DNA from 4 places in the Moritella sp. 36 genome. Region 3 is predicted to be linked to each of the others. Evidence: predicted binding sites of a transcription regulator. Region 3 holds the regulator's gene; each other region holds the start of a gene.
The links. The regulator sigma-54, encoded in region 3, starts transcription at its own class of promoters, with help from an activator protein. The targets are predictions, from matches to a motif close to GTTGGCACGNNNNTNGNNT.
Positions count from the first base shown of each region.

Region 1: HWV03_RS19450 (nitric-oxide reductase large subunit) is a predicted target of sigma-54. The motif match lies at 1,841-1,859, and genes of this name have one in related genera.
Region 2: flgF (flagellar basal-body rod protein FlgF) is a predicted target of sigma-54. The motif match lies at 1,952-1,970, and genes of this name have one in related genera.
Region 4: HWV03_RS18680 (PEP-CTERM sorting domain-containing protein) is a predicted target of sigma-54. The motif match lies at 1,476-1,494, and genes of this name have one in related genera.

Region 1 covers NZ_CP056120.1:4,385,798-4,389,015, forward strand. The annotation lists gene HWV03_RS19440 (PepSY-associated TM helix domain-containing protein) at 1-354, opposite strand, end outside; gene HWV03_RS19445 (ferredoxin--NADP reductase) at 699-1,487, shown strand; gene HWV03_RS19450 (nitric-oxide reductase large subunit) at 1,894-3,218, shown strand, end outside.
Region 2 covers NZ_CP056120.1:1,010,543-1,013,760, reverse strand. The annotation lists gene HWV03_RS04650 (flagellar basal body L-ring protein FlgH) at 1-261, opposite strand, end outside; gene flgG (flagellar basal-body rod protein FlgG) at 309-1,097, opposite strand; gene flgF (flagellar basal-body rod protein FlgF) at 1,148-1,891, opposite strand; gene flgE (flagellar hook protein FlgE) at 2,078-3,218, opposite strand, start outside.
Region 3 covers NZ_CP056120.1:236,444-239,661, forward strand. The annotation lists gene rapZ (RNase adapter RapZ) at 1-160, opposite strand, end outside; gene hpf (ribosome hibernation promoting factor) at 303-590, opposite strand; gene HWV03_RS01090 (RNA polymerase factor sigma-54) at 622-2,139, opposite strand; gene lptB (LPS export ABC transporter ATP-binding protein) at 2,189-2,914, opposite strand; gene lptA (lipopolysaccharide transport periplasmic protein LptA) at 2,930-3,218, opposite strand, start outside.
Region 4 covers NZ_CP056120.1:4,231,941-4,235,158, reverse strand. The annotation lists gene hscA (Fe-S protein assembly chaperone HscA) at 1-661, shown strand, start outside; gene fdx (ISC system 2Fe-2S type ferredoxin) at 665-1,003, shown strand; gene iscX (Fe-S cluster assembly protein IscX) at 1,116-1,313, shown strand; gene HWV03_RS18680 (PEP-CTERM sorting domain-containing protein) at 1,530-2,231, shown strand; gene HWV03_RS18675 (PEP-CTERM sorting domain-containing protein) at 2,713-3,218, shown strand, end outside.

The sequences.
Region 1 (3,218 bases), 890 kb from region 3:
TAATGCAGAAGGTTGACCAGAAAGCTTGGCGTGTTCGGTAAGGTAATTAACAATGCCGGCTTTATCGACAGCAACGCCGCCATTGGCATCGCTAAATAAACCCTGCGGAAGGTTAAGGATAGTCTCTTGGATATCAGGCTGGCTGCTCACGAACAAACTTGGGCGGTTTAAGGTAATACCCGTAACCGAAAAAAATAATACGACCAAGAGTAGCGCCATCGAAATATAAATATGTAAGCGACGTGCCCATAATTGCACTTGTTTGTTTTTTAGGAATGTTTTGTTATTTGAATTAGCCGCTTTTTTTTTCGATCTTGCAGGTGTCTGGGTGAGAGGTTGACTGAGAGAAGACATGATCGTAATAACACTGCTTGATTATGGGACTTAAGTACAAGCAATGTAATTGATAATTGTTTTCATTGGCATTGAATTTACATTATTTACGTTAATTCATGCCAATACTGTAAGCGTCATCATTAGGCCCCTTTACCCCTCTGCATATGCACTCAGACCGTCATCAAATCGGCTGTCATAATGACAATGATTATCATTATGACAATATAAATAATTGTCATAATGACATAAACGCTACCATTAACAATTTAAATAGTTGTTTTTAAAGTAAATAATATTGGCTCGAATAATGCTACTAAGATAGAAAAATAATAGAAATAGAAACGAAGAGGATATAAATAATCATGCAATGGAAAAATATAAACTTCAATTTAGGCAAAGTTGTTAGTCGTATAGATTGGACTGAATCATTATTTACAATTCGAATTCGATCTGGAAGTATCCCTTATATCTCAGGACAATTTACCAAACTAGCTCTTTACGATAAAAACAAAGAATTCCATAGAAGAGCATATTCTATAGTAAATAGTCCAGAAAACCATAAAAAGACAGGTGAACTGGAGTTTCTAATTATTACTGACCCTAAGGGTAATCTTTCTCCTCTAATCCATCAGTTGAACGTTAATGATTATATATACGTTGGTACAGAAGGTACTGGCTTCATGACCCTTGATGCGGTTCCAACTAGCTCCAAAGATCTATGGCTTTTATCGACAGGTACTGCAATTGGCCCTTTTATTTCAATGCTCGAAGACGAAAATGAAAATAAAAATAAGCGTTTTAACAATATAATTTTGGTTCATGCGGTGAGAAAAAAATCAGAGCTCGCGTATAAAAATAAAATAAAGCAGCTTGAATCAAAATATCAAGGAAAACTAAAATATGTGCGAATTATTTCTAGAGAACAGACACCCAGAAATCTATCAGGAAGAATTCCGGAACTACTTAGAACGGGAGAACTCGAGAGAGAATGTAAAGTATTGCTATGTCAAAAATCAAGTTTCTTGTATATGTGTGGTAATCCTCAAATGGTTAAAGACACGAGTGATACGCTAAGATCATTAGGGTTTAGTAAACATCTACAAGCTAAATCAGGACAATTCAGTTCAGAGAATTACTGGAAAGTAGGTTAATTTATAGTGGCTAGAATCAAAGATAACAGTCAGTATTTAAATAACACCGATACCTCAACGTTTATCATATAGGCTTAGGTTCGGTGGTAGCATTGACATCATAACCAGAAGCTAAGCCTAGCTACTTTGCTACACAATTCCAGTGCATTTTATCCTCCTCAAAAGGATAAAATGCTGTTAAATCAAACCTCCTCTAAACAATCATATAGGTAAGCTCCCTTCTCTCTCTGCAATAAAAAGGTTCAACACTAAACCTTTGTCATAAAGACAACACCACTGTCAAATTGACAATATTACTAACTGTCAATTTGACACCCGCAATAAATAAACCAAGCTTAAACAACGGGTTACACTTTGGCATGGAAATTGATTAATAGGATTGTTAATTAATTATTGAGGAGTTAAAATGACTAAACAAAAATTCTCCCTAATTGCTCTTATTATTGTATGTATAACATCATTCAGTATACTTTTGAGCTTAGGAAGTGAGATTTATCGTGAAGCCCCACCAATCCCCGAAAAAGTTGTAACGTCAACAGGTGAGGTGATCTTTACCAAAGAAGACATCCAGAATGGTCAACTTGTTTGGCGTTCTATGGGTGGACATCAATTAGGCTCTATTTGGGGTCATGGTTCATACGTTGCGCCAGACTGGACTGCAGATTGGCTTCATCGAGAATCAACACTTTGGCTTGATAAAGCAGCAATAGAACAATTCTCCGTTCAATTTGAACAGTTAGCTAGTTATCAACAAGCTACATTAGAAATTCTTCTACGTGAGGATATGCGATCTAATCGCTTTGATGCTAATAACAATATATTAGTAATCTCAACACGTCGTGCTGAAGTAATTAGTACGCTGCAGAATTACTATTCAAATTTATTTGGTGATAATCCAGATTTTCAGCCGATTCGTGAAGATTACGCGATGAAAGAAAATACAATTTCATCAGCTGAACATCGTCGAAAATTATCTGCATTCTTCTTCTGGGGTGCATGGGCGGCAGTGACGGAACGCCCGGGTGAGAATTATACCTATACGAATAACTGGCCACACGACCCAGTGATTGGTAATACTCCGACCTCAGATAATATTTTTTGGTCAATATTAAGTATGGTTCTGCTCATTGCTGCAGTAGGTGCACTTGCTTGGTATCATGCAAGTCTTAAAGAGCATCCACTGCCAAATGTATCCACTAAAGATCCCTTATTTGATGTTAAAGCGACACCTTCGCAAAAAGCTTTAATCAAGTATTTTGCAACCGCTGTCGGGTTATTTCTCCTACAGATTTTATTAGGTGGTATTACTGCGCATTATGCAGTTGAAGGGCAGACTTTTTATGGTTACCCACTAGCGGAGATTTTACCATATTCACTAACTCGTACGTGGCATACTCAGCTTGCAGTATTTTGGATTGCTACGGCTTGGTTAGGTACTGGACTATATATTGCGCCAGCTTTATCTGGGCATGAACCTAAATATCAAAAACTAGGCGTGAATATACTCTGGGTAGCTTTAGTTATTGTTGTTCTTGGCTCTATGGCTGGAGAATGGTTTGCGATTCAACAATACTTTGATCTTGACTTAAGTTACTGGGTAGGACACCAAGGACAAGAATATATAGATCTTGGTCGTATCTGGCAAATCTTACTGTTTTCAGGTTTATTAATTTGGCTAACATTGGTGACGGCTGCAATTAAGCCAGCCCTCACCAAAGAGAGTGAAATGAA
Region 2 (3,218 bases), 770 kb from region 3:
ATCCGAGAAAATATTATTATTGTATTGTGGATTAAATAACGATCCCGTTACTTTCGCTTGTACTGGGTTATCATCGGGTACAATCGGTGCATAATCAGGTGAGTCTTGCTGTGGCGTGTCGTTCACATCAGCTGGTTCTTCCACATCTTCGGTTTTGGTCGAGTCTGTATTTTTAGCGACCATGTTATCTTTTACTTTAACCAAAGACGAGCAACCAGCTAGCTGGATAAAAACAAACAAAGCAAGGATAAGATTACGCATTATATTTCTCGATGTTATTAATGAATGTTTAACGACTAACCGTTAAATTATAACTGTTGATTGGTATAACTTAACATTTCATCAACCGCTGAGATTACTTTTGAATTCATCTCATATACACGTTGGCTTTCAATCAGATTTACTAATTCTTCCGTCACGTTTACATTCGATGTTTCAATCGCACCTTGCACTAATTTACCCAGACCTTCATTACTTGGAAGACCTTGTACTGGATCACCACTCGCACCTGTTTGAATATACATGTTTTGTCCAATTGGCTGTAAACCACCAGGGTTAACAAAGTCTGAAATATTAATCTGGCCAACGGTTTGATTGTTTGTCTGACCCGGTAAACTTACCGAGACTTCGCCATCTTCCGAAACGGTAACAGTTTGTGCATCTGCAGGTATTTGGATCTGCGGCTGCAATGGATAACCCGTGCCAGGTGTCACGATAATCCCTTCATCATTTAAAGTGAATTGACCGTTACGAGTATATGACGTAGTACCATCAGGCATTTCCACCTCGAAAAAACCACGACCACTGACCATTAAATCCAGCGAGTTATCAGTCGTTAACATATTACCTTGAGAATGATCTTTTTGGGTCGCAACAACCCGAGCACCCGAACCAACCATTAAGCCAGACGGTAGTTTGGTATTTTGCGATGATTGACCACCCGGTTGATTTACCGCTTGGTACAATAAATCTTCAAAGATAGCGCGTTCTTTCTTAAAACCAACCGTGCTGGCATTGGCTAAGTTATTTGAAATGGTTGAGATATTCGTTTGCTGTGCTTCTAAACCGGTTTTACTTATCCATAATGCAGGATTCATAACACTTTCCTCATCTAATTTATACTTTATGTAAACTCATCAACGAACAATTAATTCACTCGTAATAGTGAGTCTGATGCTTTGTCATTTTCTTCTGCTGTTTTCATCATTTTTATCTGCATTTCAAATTGACGTTGCAAATTAATCATTCCTGTGAGTTCACTAACAGCACTAACATTACTGGTTTCTAACGCGCCACCTGCTACTTGGACATTTACATCAACGGCGGCGGGAGTACCATCCGCTTGTCGAAACATACCATCATAGCCTTTCACTAAATTTCGAACATCGGGATTAACCAGTTTCAATTGGTCTACTTCTTCCAAGGCATTTGCCGGTGCCCCCTGAGGACGAATCTCGATACGACCATCAGCATGGATTTTTATTTGTTCCACAGGTGTTGGAATAATAATAGGACCACCTTCACCAAGTACTGGGCGCCCTGATGATGTCAATAATTCACCAGTAGGACTCATGTGTAAGCTACCACTGCGGGTATAACTTTCCTTGTTCTTATCATCCAGCACACTTAACCAACCATCACCTTGGATCGCAACATCGAGTGCATTACCCGTTTGTTGTAGTCCTCCAGCAGTAAAATCCTGCCCCGGACTTTCGGTAATAGCAAATACACGGGTTGGTAGGCCTTCACCAAACGCTTGCATTGAACGCGCTTGTTCAAAATCAGCCTTAAAACCATGTGTATTCACATTGGCGATATTATTGGCACGAACAGCCAATGCATTCATATTTTCTTTGGCACCCGACATAGAGATATAAAGCATATTGTCCATTCGTCAATCCTCTGTCACTTTTCGTTGAAATCGTTAATTACCCGTCTAATATCAGTAATAAAGCAATTAAAGTGCCAAAATTAAAAAGCCACCCTAAATAGGATGGCTTTTTATCAAAAATCTATCTTTTAGATAAATTATATGTCGAATAATTCCGCTTGCTATATGGCTTACTCGCCCGTTACATTAACGGATCTGTAATACTGTATCTTGTAATTTCGAGTTAACCTCTAACGTTCTTGAATTGGCTTGGTAGTTACGTTGTGCCGTAATTAAGTTAACAAGTTCACTGGTCAAGTTTACATTAGACTGTTCTAGTGCCGATGAATTAATTTTACCAAAGGTACCTGAGTTGGCTTCGCCAGCAATCGCATTGCCCGAAAGTTGTGATGCACGCCAGCCCGTATCACCCGTCTGACTCAAGCCTTGTTCATTGGCAAACTTAGCCATCGCAATCATACCCAACTTGTCATTACGACCATTACTGTAGCTCGCCGCAACCATACCATCCGGGCCAATATCAATCCCCGTTAATCGACCCACAGTCGCCCCGTCTTGCTCAAGCTTAGAAACTTCAAATGCAGACGCAAACTGAGTCGGGTTATTGATATTAAGTTTAATCGTCTGAGTGGTATCCGCACCATTAGTTAAAATAGCGCCTAGTGGCAAGGTCTCTGCGATCGCAGGGAGTTGCTGTTGCAATAGTCCTGATGAATCAAACGTCATTCGCATCGCGGTCGGTTTTATTGGTGTTCCCGGAGCCGATGCAACAGCCTGACCACCAACAATATTAAGAGGTTGATCATCCACATAGTTAAACTCTAACCAAGAGTTTGCTGGTGCCCCCGCAGAGCCATCTTTTACGTAATAAGTTGATAAGGTATGTGATTCACCTAACGAATCATAAATAGAAACAGACGTCGCAGAGGTATAAGTGCCACTGTCTGCGGGATCAAATTTCAATGGGTCTAATCCTGGTGATGTCGCCGGCAAATTCATCGTCATATCAACATTGCGCGTTGACTCAGGCACACCTGCTGTATCCGGGATTTGTAACGGTTTGGTTGACGCCATACTCACCGCTTTTGGTGATCCATCGTCATTGACGTCATAAACTTGCAGATAATTACCCGCTGAATTAGTCACAAAACTATTTGAATCAAGCTTAAAGGCACCTGCACGCGTATAATTACGGTCCATAGACTCAAGTCCATCAGACATAACGAAGAAACCATTACCGTTAATCGCCAAATCAAGTGAGTTATCGGTAAAGTTCAAACTACCTTGTTGGAACTGCTGTGCAACATGAGCCGTTGCCACACCGTTA
Region 3 (3,218 bases):
TCACTGCCACTTTTTCGGTTTGGTCATTTAAGGTTTTTAGCAGTTGTGGTAGTAATTTTACTGGTAGGTTATCTACGCAATAGTAGCCTAGATCTTCAAGCACGCGTAATGCAATTGATTTACCAGATCCTGACTGGCCGCTGACTATTATTAATTTCATCTTTTATCCTCACAGCGATATAAAATAATGGGTTCATTATCCCGCAATTGATTTGGATATGATATGTTTTAATTATGTCAGAAGCATTAATACCTAAAGGAAAAAGTGGTTTTCCTTTAGGTTATCTGTGGCGAGATTAAAATTAATGACGAATCAACTTCTCTTTATGCTTAATCACTTGGCGATCGAGCTTATCCAGTAAGCCATCAATTGCGGCATACATGTCATTGTGTTCATGCACGGCAAAGATCTCCCCCCCATTTAAATGTATTTTTGCTTCTGCAATTTGAAGTAATTTTTCGACATTTAAAATCACATGGATATTGTTTATATGATCAAAATGCCGTTCTAATTTGGAAAACTTGCTATCAACATAATCTTTCAGTGAGTCTGTAATGTTTACATGTCTACCGGTTAAATTAATTTGCATATATGTCTCCCCTATGAAGGTTGGATTAGCCTTATAATAGGCTTTTACGCTGATTAGACGGTGGTATACTTAGTGCCTCCCGATATTTTGCAATCGTACGTCTAGCCACTTTGATACCTTGATCAGCAAGTAAATCAGCAATCTTGCTGTCACTTAATGGTTTAATGACATTTTCTGCCGCGACCAATTTTTTTATTAATGCTCGAATAGCGGTTGATGAACATTCTCCGCCATTGTCAGTACTTACATGGCTTGAAAAGAAAAACTTAAGTTCAAAAATACCGCGTGGTGTATGCATAAACTTCTGCGTTGTTACCCGTGAAATGGTTGACTCGTGCATTTCCACTTCTTCGGCAATATCATTTAAAACCATAGGTTTCATGGCTTCATCGCCATACTCAAAAAAATCAATTTGTCGTTGAACAATACTTTTAGTTACTTTTAGTAAGGTTTCATTACGGCTATCTAAGCTTTTAATAAACCATTTAGCTTCTTGTACATGCGTTCGAATAAACTGCCCATCGCTGCTACTACGATTGCTTGTCGACAAGTTTGAATATTCATTGTTCACTTTTAATCTTGGCACAATGTCAGGATTTAACTCGACTACCCACTGATTATTTTTTTTCTTTACTAAAACATCGGGAATTACATAAAGCCCTTCAGTCTGATCGATAACATTGCCAGGTCTGGGTTCTAGACTCTGAATTAATTGCATGATCTCTTTAAGCTGTGGTTCTTTTAATTTTGTCTTACGGCTTAATTGACGGTAGTCGCGATTGCCTAATAAATCCATGTGAGACTGAATTATTTGCTGACATTCTGTTAACCAAGGTGTGTTTTTAGGTAAATGCTGGAGTTGGATCAATAAACATTCTTGTAATGAACGCGCTGCAACGCCGATGGGATCGAAATGTTGAATACGCTTTAATACTGCTTCTATTTCGTCTAATTCAACTTGCTCTTCACTATTTTCTTTACTACTGTCGCTAAGTTCTTGGTGACCGTTATTGACGCTAGACAGGATGTCTTCACAAGTCTGATTAAGGTAGCCATGATCATCAATGCCATCAATAATCGCAACGGCAATAGCACGATCAGTGTCAGAAAATGGGGTTAATTCCATTTGCCACATGAGATGCTCGTATAAGCCTTCGCTGGTCTCACCTTGATAGACTTGGTCTAAACCATCAATACTGCTACCCGCACTGCTGTGAGTCTGTATTTGAGGGGTATAGACATCATCCCAATTACTGTCATTAGGCAATTCATCTGGCATGGCTTCACTGGCGAGCGCATCACTAACTTCTATTTGGCTGGCATCGGTAACTGCGTCGTTATTATTTGGATTATGCTCATCACTACTTTCTGTATCGTTTGCTTGAGCTGTGTTGGGATCTTCTTGTTCCAGTAGCGGATTACTGTCTAATGCTTCTTGAATCTCTTGTTGTAACTCCAAGGTCGATAATTGTAATAATCGAATCGCTTGTTGCAACTGTGGCGTCATTGCCAGAGATTGACTCATACGAAGTTGTAATGATGGCTTCATCTAACGACTACTCTCTCTTCCTTAAATGCGGTAACGTATCAATATCAAACTATAGTCGGAATTGATCACCAAGGTATACTTCTTTCACTTTTTCGTTGGATAAAATCTCTTCAGAAGTACCAGATGCGATCAAATGTCCATGGCTCACAATATAAGAGTGTTCACATACATCGAGTGTCTCACGTACGTTATGGTCGGTAATTAATACCCCTAAACCACGATCGCGCAGATGTTGAATAATTTTTTTAATATCACCTACCGAGATTGGATCAACGCCAGCAAAAGGTTCATCTAATAAAATAAACTTTGGATCTGCCGCAAGCGCGCGGGCAATCTCAACACGGCGGCGTTCACCACCCGATAAGCTCATGCCTAAACTATCGCGAATATGGGTGATATGGAACTCTTCTAATAATTCTTCTAACTTTTCTTCACGTTCGAAACGCGTGAGTTCAGTTCGTAACTCTAAGATTGCCATGATATTTTTCGTTACCGATAAACGACGAAAAATAGACGCTTCTTGGGGTAAGTAACCAATACCTTGTTGTGCACGAATATGCATTGGCTCATGCGTTAATTCTTGGTCATCAATGAAGATTTGTCCATGATCTCGCTTAACCAAGCCAACTACCATATAAAAGGTGGTGGTTTTACCTGCGCCATTAGGCCCGAGTAAACCAACAATTTGGCCTGATTCAACTTCGAGACTCACATCTGACACAACTTTTCGTTTGTTATAACTTTTTGCTAAGTGTGATACTTTTAAACGTGCCATATGAATTCATCTACTCTAATTAGTTTTGTTGTCTTCAGGAGTGAAAATAGTGATCACTCGATCAGATTCATGCTTGCCGCTTTCGGCTATCATTTCTTGTTTGTCAATTTGGTAGATAATCTTGTCACTTTTAACTTCGCTATCAGCTTGGCGTAAATGTGCATTTTTTGACAAGATTAAGCGTTTTTTACCTAGCTCGTAGCGGATCTCATCTGCTTCGCCATTAATTTTCTTACCGTCATCAAGCTCTTGATAAAAAGTGGCTGGCGACCCTATGGCAATCATTACTTCTGTGCCTTTTTCG
Region 4 (3,218 bases), 1.0 Mb from region 3:
TGAAACGATGGGGAACCTAGTTGAAAAAGTGATACCACGTAATACCACTATTCCAGTCGCACGCGCTCAAGAGTTTACCACGTTTAAAGATGGTCAAACTGCAATGACAATCCACGTGTTGCAAGGCGAGCGTGAATTGGTTGATGATTGCCGTTCATTAGCGCGTTTCTCGTTAACAGGTATTCCACCAATGGCGGCGGGTGCTGCGCATATTCGTGTTACCTTCCAAGTTGATGCGGATGGGTTGTTAAGTGTATCCGCGATGGAAAAATCATCGGGTGTATCTGCTTCTATTCAAGTTAAACCGTCGTATGGTTTAAGTGATAATGAAGTGGCTAACATGCTTAAAGATTCAATGACATATGCGAAAGAAGATGTAACTGCGCGCATGTTAGCTGAACAACAGCTAGAAGCAGACCGTGTAATGGAAAGCCTGATCGTAGCCTTACAACAAGACGGTAAAGCATTGTTGTCAAATGTAGAGCAAAGTGCCATTGAAACAGCGATTCAAACGCTTTATCAGATCCGTCAAGGTAATGACAGAGATGCGATTGAAAAAGAAATTGAAACAGTCGATAAATTAACACAAGATTTTGCTGCTCGTCGTATGGATGCATCAATCCGTAAAGCGTTGCAGGGTCAGTCGGTAGATAAGGTCTAAGAAATGCCAAAAGTTATATTTTTACCCCATGAAGAGTTATGCCCAGAAGGTCTATCTGTAGACGTTGAGAAAGGTGAAACGATCCTTGATGTTGCGCTTCGCAATAGAATCATCATTGAACATGCTTGTGAGAAATCATGTGCCTGTACTACTTGTCATGTGATTGTACGTGAAGGCTTTGATTCATTAGAAGAAAGTGATGAGCTTGAAGATGACATGTTAGATAAAGCATGGGGTTTAGAACCGGACTCTCGTTTAGGTTGCCAAGCGATCGTCGAAGATGAAGATTTGGTTGTTGAGATCCCTAAATACACGATCAACATGGTATCTGAAAGCCATTAACTGATTGTTAAGCTAAGGTGTCTTTATCCTACGCATAAATTGCGTAAGCAAACTAAACTGAAAGTAAGTGTGCAGTCTATTTGTTGCTGCACATATTTTTAGGGAGGTTTTTATGGCATTAGCGTGGTCGGATAGTACAGAGATTGCCATTACATTAGCTGAAAATTATCCAGAGCAAGATCCACAGCAAGTCAGGTTTACAGACTTGCGTCGGATGATATTAGGGTTGGACGATTTTACCGATGATCCTAATCATTGTGGTGAAAGAGTACTTGAAGCCGTGATGCTTGCTTGGATTGATGAATATTAACAATTTAATTGTTAATAGCTAATCGTCAATACAGAATAAGCCCATAATTAGCATATGCTGATTATGGGCTTTTTTTTAACTTTGAAGCGTTGATTTTTTTTACACTTTGTTATGTTTAAACTATTAATTGAATTTAATAGCCTGTATTTAAATACTTTTTTTTATGGCATGGCAAATGCTTTAGAGGGTATGTATTTATATAAGAGGAATTTAAATATGAAATTGATACAAAAATTAATTTTAACCTTCAGCCTAATTTTATCGGCTAACCAAGTAAGTGCGACTACAATTTCTGCAACCTTAAACTCTTGGGAAAATGGTTGGACTGAGGGGGTTTTATATACAGCACCCAGTAGCTATGGATACTCATCGGCTGGATTATTTAATTTTACCAATAATACGACACAATCAGATTTTTTAGCTTTTTGTCTTGAGGTCAATGAGCCAATCGATATCGGTGATACTGCAGACTATACTATTTACTCTGCCACAGACCCAGAACCTTTTGGAACAGGGGCTGAAGTGGCTGAATACATAGGCCGCCTTTATACAAACCAATATGCCAGTGTTTCTGATGCAAGCACAGCGGCAGCCTTCCAGATTGCACTTTGGGAAATCGTGCATGAAGACTACAATACATATGGCTTTGACTTACACACAGGTGACTTTCAGTTGGTACAAGCATTTCCGGGCGGTGCAAATATTGCAGCTGGTTATCTTAACTCTTTAGATTCGTGGACAAATAACGTTGTTGTTGATGTCTATCGTAACGCTGGAGCCCAAGATCTATTACAAGTATATCCAGAACCGCCCCCTATTCCTGTAAACGAACCAGCAAGCTTATCGTTATTTGGGTTTGGATTATTAGGGTTAGCATCAATGATTCGACGCAAAACTACTTATAAATCTAATGATTAGTCTCAGATTAGCCATCGCCATTAACCTATTTTTCTGAATTGATTATGTTAAGCGATGGTTTTTTGGTTTTAAGGAAATAAGCAATTAAGACACCAACGGATCTTTCAGGTAAAAAATCGAGTGTTTCCAGCGCTGTTACAGCTAGCCCCACAACTGCTATGTACAATCTTTATTCTTTCAAACTTGCTCCTCTATGCGTGGAACTACTCCCATAACAAGCTTGTTTTCATCTCAGTCAACTAATGTCTGAACAGTAGATCCTTCGCCGCATGAGATGGAACGCGTCCATATTAATAGCGAATTTATGCAAGTCAAAAACAAGGATAAGTATTAAAAAATTTAATTTAAAGTGTTGATTTTTTTTACACTTATCATGTTTAAACTACCTCTTTACATTTAACGTGTTGTATTTAAGGTGTTTTTTTTATGGCACGACAAATGCTTTAGAGAGTATGTATTTATATATAATAGGAATTGAAATATGAAATTGATACAAAAATTAATTTTAACCTTCAGCCTAATTTTATCGGCTAACCAAGTAAGTGCGACAACAATTTCTGCAACCTTAAACTCTTGGGAAAATGGTTGGAATGAGGGGGTTCTATATTCTGTTAACGGTGGTGTTGGAGCTGGTTTTTCATCGGCTGGGTTATTTAATTTTACCAATAATACGACGCAATCTGATTTTTTAGCTTTTTGTCTTGAGATCACCGAGCCAATTAACTTTGGTGATACAGCTGACTTTAGTATTCACCCAGCCACGGACCCCGAACCTTTTGGAACAGGACCTGAAGTGGCAGAATACATAGGCCGTCTCTATACAAACAAATATGCCAGTGTTTCTGATGCAGCCACAGCAGCAGCCTTCCAGATTGCACTTTGGGAGATCGTGCATGAAGATTACAATACAAATGGTTTTGATCTAGGTGCTGGTGACTTTATTTTATTTCAACTCGGCGGTGGTGGTGCAATCCTTGCCCAAGACTA